One region of the Staphylococcus hyicus genome, then DNA from elsewhere that is predicted to be linked to it. Evidence: predicted binding sites of a transcription regulator. Region 1 holds the regulator's gene; the other holds the start of a gene.
What was found. Region 1 encodes NrdR, which represses ribonucleotide reductase genes. Its sites were predicted from a motif close to AACACNATATATNGTGTT; they were not measured.
Positions count from the first base shown of each region.

Region 2: a site for NrdR is predicted at 1,086-1,103, ahead of nrdD (anaerobic ribonucleoside-triphosphate reductase). Genes of this name have one in related genera too.

Region 1 is NZ_CP008747.1:1,260,946-1,263,443, reverse strand. Features, by position in the region: gene SHYC_RS06000 (replicative helicase loading/DNA remodeling protein DnaB) at 1-911, opposite strand, end outside; gene nrdR (transcriptional regulator NrdR) at 913-1,380, opposite strand; gene SHYC_RS05990 (glyceraldehyde-3-phosphate dehydrogenase) at 1,546-2,498, opposite strand, start outside.
Region 2 is NZ_CP008747.1:108,798-111,295, forward strand. Features, by position in the region: gene SHYC_RS00445 (lactate/malate family dehydrogenase) at 1-901, shown strand, start outside; gene nrdD (anaerobic ribonucleoside-triphosphate reductase) at 1,146-2,498, shown strand, end outside.

The DNA.
Region 1 (2,498 bases):
TTATCCAACATATCATACCATTCTTCCCAATTTGTCACCTCTGTATTCGTTGATTCTTGTGTTGTTTGTGACGACGTCGTGACTTTTGAAGCAACAAGTGACGGCAATTCTTGTTGATTTTCAATCATATAATATTCTTGCGCTGTTTTACGCAATGTAGGAATAGAAAGACTTTGATCACTATTTAGTGATTTTAAAATGACTGTTTTCATGACATCTGGAGATAAACGATACAATGTAGCGAGTTGAATAATTGTCGTTTTATTCGGCTCACTAATGACATCGCGACTCACATAATGCGTTTGTAACATGTCTTTTAATAAATCAAAATCAAAATAAACATCAGATAAATCAATACCTGCATAATCATGTTCAACAAGATCTCTTTCATTTGTACGTTGTGATTGTTGAGGTACTTTAAATACATCCGTGAATTTTTTAGTCACATCTGTAAATTCTTTTAAATCCATTGTTTTAGGAATAAAAAAACGTTTGATATCATGAAAGCGCGATTGACCAACAACTTGATAAAAATATACGGATAACATTGGGTCATTAAAAAATTGATACGGTGACGGTGGTGCAATAAGCTCATAAACAAATTGTGTAGTTTGATTTGAATGTCTCACATAAGTCTTAAGCAGTCCAATACCTTCTAATAAATCCAACTTTTCACGAAACTTTAATAAGTTAATTTTTAATTCTGACATGATTGTATAATGTGTGTAACCTGAATCAAAACGACTCGCTGAAAATTGTTCTAAATATTGATAATAACTCACTGCATCCGCGCCGATAAGTGGAATAAATAGGCGATTGAGCACTTCTTGATGCAGACGATGGTTATAATAAGGACGTATGACCACAAAACCATCATGTGCATGAAGTTGATTCGTATACATAGTCACCATATTACTCACTCCGCCTATTGTCTTTAATAATACCTTGCATAGATTTTAGCAGTTGATCCACATCTTTAAATTCACGATACACAGATGCAAATCTCACATAAGATACCTGATCAACGTCAATTAATAAATCCATTACATGCTCTCCAATATCTCTAGAAGATATTTCTGCCATACCAGAATCTCTTAACTTCCATTCTACTTGGTTCGTTATTTCCTCTAACTTTTGAAAACGTACCGGCCGCTTTTCACAAGAACGCACCAAACCATTTAATATTTTTTCACGGTTAAATTGCTCTCTCGTACCATCTTTTTTTACAACAATGAGCGGGCTCATTTCAATGTGCTCAAAAGTTGTGAAACGTGTTCCACAATGTTCACATTCACGTCTTCTTCTAATTGCATTTAGGTCATCTACATGTCTTGAATCCACAACACGGGCGTGCGTATGTTGACATTTAGGGCATTTCACGACTTTTTCACCTTCTTCAGTAATTTTGTTTCATTATACTACAAACTAATTTAATATCAAAAGGACAGTAACTAAAAAGGATCAAGGTATACATTTCACCTTGACCCTAATCGAGAAAAATCCTCTTTTTAGCGTTAAACCACATATATGTTATCCATTTACAACTTAAACTGTAACTTTAATTGCATTTGCTATTTGTTGTAATACATCCACAACGCGAGTAGAGTAGCCCCATTCGTTATCATACCAAGCGAGTACTTTTACTTTTCTATCTCCCATAACGATAGTAGATTGCGCATCTATAATAGCTGAATGACTATCTGTTTTAAAGTCATCTGATACGAGCGGTTCATCTACAATATCAATGACGCCGCCGAGTTGATGATCTCTAAACAATTGATTGACTTCTTCTTTAGTAACCGGTTGTTTTAAATCTACCACTAAATCCACGAGTGATACATTTTTAGTTGGTACACGTAATGCCATACCATGTAATTTACCTTCAAGTTCCGGTAACACTAATGCAAGCGCTTTAGCTGCACCAGTTGATGTAGGAATAATACTTTCAAATGCTGCGCGCGCACGACGTAAGTCCTTATGCGGATTATCCAAATTATTTTGATCATTCGTCACAGCATGAACTGTCGTCATCAACCCATTTTCAATACCATAATGATCATTTAATACTTTCGCTACAGGCGCCAAACAATTTGTTGTACATGATGCATTGCTAAAAATGTCATACGTGTCAACATCTAGATCTTTATCATTGACACCTTTTACGATAGTTTGGACATGTCCGCCTTTTGAAGGTCCTGTTAATAAAACTTTTTTTGCCCCCGCTTTAATGTGCGCATCTGCTTTATCACCGTGATTGAATTTACCAGTTGCTTCAATAACTACATCAATTTCTAGAGATTTCCAAGGTAAATTTTCAGGGTTGCGATCAGAGACTAATTTAATGTCTTTGCCATCTACTTTAATCCCATTTTCAATTGGTTGAACGTCTTTGTTGAAACGTCCGTGAGTTGTATCATATTTAAGAAGATGTGCAATCGTCTCTGGTGGATAACTTGCGTTAATCGCAACGACCTCAATATCCTCTCTATTTAATGCAA
Region 2 (2,498 bases), 1.2 Mb from region 1:
TAAAGTGGGGAGTCAATTTCTGACAGATATTCAATATGCGAATTTGTTTTCGAGTATCGTCGTGATTGACGCTAATACCGCATTGGCAGATGGTGAAGTTCTTGATCATCACCATGCACAAGGATTATCAAGTACGAATCATATTCACATTCACCACGGAACGTATGCTGATTTATCAGATGCAGATGTGGTAGTGGTCACTGCGAGTGTACCAATGGATCCTGATATTCCTGACCGTACCGCGTTGACAAAAGGGAATATTTCATTAATTGAAGATATTATGAATCAATTGTATCGTGTGACAACGAAACCGCTGGTCATTTTTATATCTAATCCTGTAGATGCGATGACGTATATTGCGACACAAGCGAACGCGTATCCAAATGAGAAAATAATGGGTACAGGAACGTTACTTGAAACAGCGCGTTTCAAAACACTCATCGCCGATCACTATGATATTGATCCGAAAAGTGTGGAAGGTTTTGTAATTGGTGAACACGGGCAACATGCCGTACCAGTTTGGAGTAAAGTAACAATTGCAGGCATGGCACTTGAAGAATTTGAAAAACTGTCAGATAAACCGCGGATAAATAAAGAAGCGATTTCTCAGCAAATTGATAAAGTGTCCTTTGATGTGTTGAAAAGTAAAGGTTGGACCAATGTCGCCATTTCTAAAACGACAGTGAACTTAGTTAAAAGTTTAATGTTGAATGAAAAATCAGTGATGCCAATTACATCGCTTCATGAACACGATCAGCTGGCCATCAGTTTACCAACATTAACGCATCGCCAAGGTGTCGACCGTGTGTTTAACATCTCCCTAGATGAAGCGGAACAACATCATTTTGAAGCTGCGAAAAATTACATTAAAGCAACGATAAATATTAAAAATCAACGTTAATTTTCTATAAAGAAGAACAGTTAACACCGACGATTCGGATGTTAACTGTTTTTTTATATTGTACGTCAAAGTTATTTTTAGCACTTGTTATAATCTTAATTATTTTTGAATTGTTCGCTTTGCAAAGTTCAATGATTATTAACAAACTTTTGACAGTTATGTTAACAGTCTGATTTTTGTTTGAAATACAATATATAGTGTCTTAGATTGTATGTAGACACAATATATAGAAAGGGTTGATGTTATGAAACAATTGGAACGGGCTTTACAAGGACTCATCACGAAAGATCCAACAGTCGTGAATGAGAATGCGAATAAAGATAGTAACACGTTTTCAACGATGCGCGATTTGACAGCGGGGGTCGTGTCAAAGTCTTATGCATTAGAACATTTATTACCGAAACGTGTGGCAGAAGCACATATAAATGGTGACATTCATTTTCATGATTTAGACTACCATCCATTTCAACCATTAACAAATTGTTGTCTCATTGACGCCAAATCGATGTTACAACATGGCTTTGAAATTGGAAATGCGAATGTGACATCTCCAAAATCGATTCAAACCGCGACGGCACAACTGGTTCAAATCATCGCGAATGTTTCAAGTAGTCAGTACGGGGGCTGTACAGTTGACCGCGTCGATGAATTGCTCAGTACATATGCACGTCATAACGAAACACATCATAGAAAAGTGGCAGCACAATTTGTTAAAGACGATGCGATTGAAACATACGTTGACCAACAAGTGACCAAAGACATCGGTGATGCGATTGAAAGTTTAGAGTATGAAATTAATACGTTATATACGTCGAATGGACAGACGCCTTTTGTAACTTTAGGATTTGGGCTTGGAACGGATACATTGAGTCGTAAAATCCAACAAGCGATATTAAAAACGCGCATTAAAGGATTAGGTAAAACACGCATGACGGCGATTTTTCCCAAACTCGTTTTTTCAATTAAAAAAGGCGTGAATTTTAGTGAAAACGATCCGAATTACGATATTAAGCAATTGGCACTCGAATGTTCAACAAAACGGATGTATCCGGATGTCTTAAATTATGAAGCATTAGTGAATATATTAGGTGATTTTAAAGCGCCTATGGGATGTCGCTCATTTTTACAAGCTTGGCGCGATGCTGAAGGCCATTTTGAAAATAATGGTCGTTGTAATTTAGGGGTTGTGACACTGAATTTACCACGTATTGCGATAGAATCAAACGGTGACAAACTGGCTTTTTGGCAAATATTTCATGAACGTATGGATGTCCTACATGAAGCATTACTTTACCGCTTAGAACGTGTGCTTCAAGCAACGCCAGAAAATGCGCCGATTTTATATAAGAGTGGGGCGTTTAAATATAAATTACAGCATAACGAACCCGTATCAGATGTGTTTAAACATCGTCGCGCTACAGTATCAATGGGATACATCGGCTTATATGAAGTGGCGACGGTCTTTTACGGTCCGGATTGGGAAACAAATCCTGAAGCCAAAGCCTTTACACTAGATATTTTAAAGGAAATGAAAGATTATCAACAAAAATGGACTGAAGATACGGATATTTGGTTTAGTATTTATAGCACGCCAAGT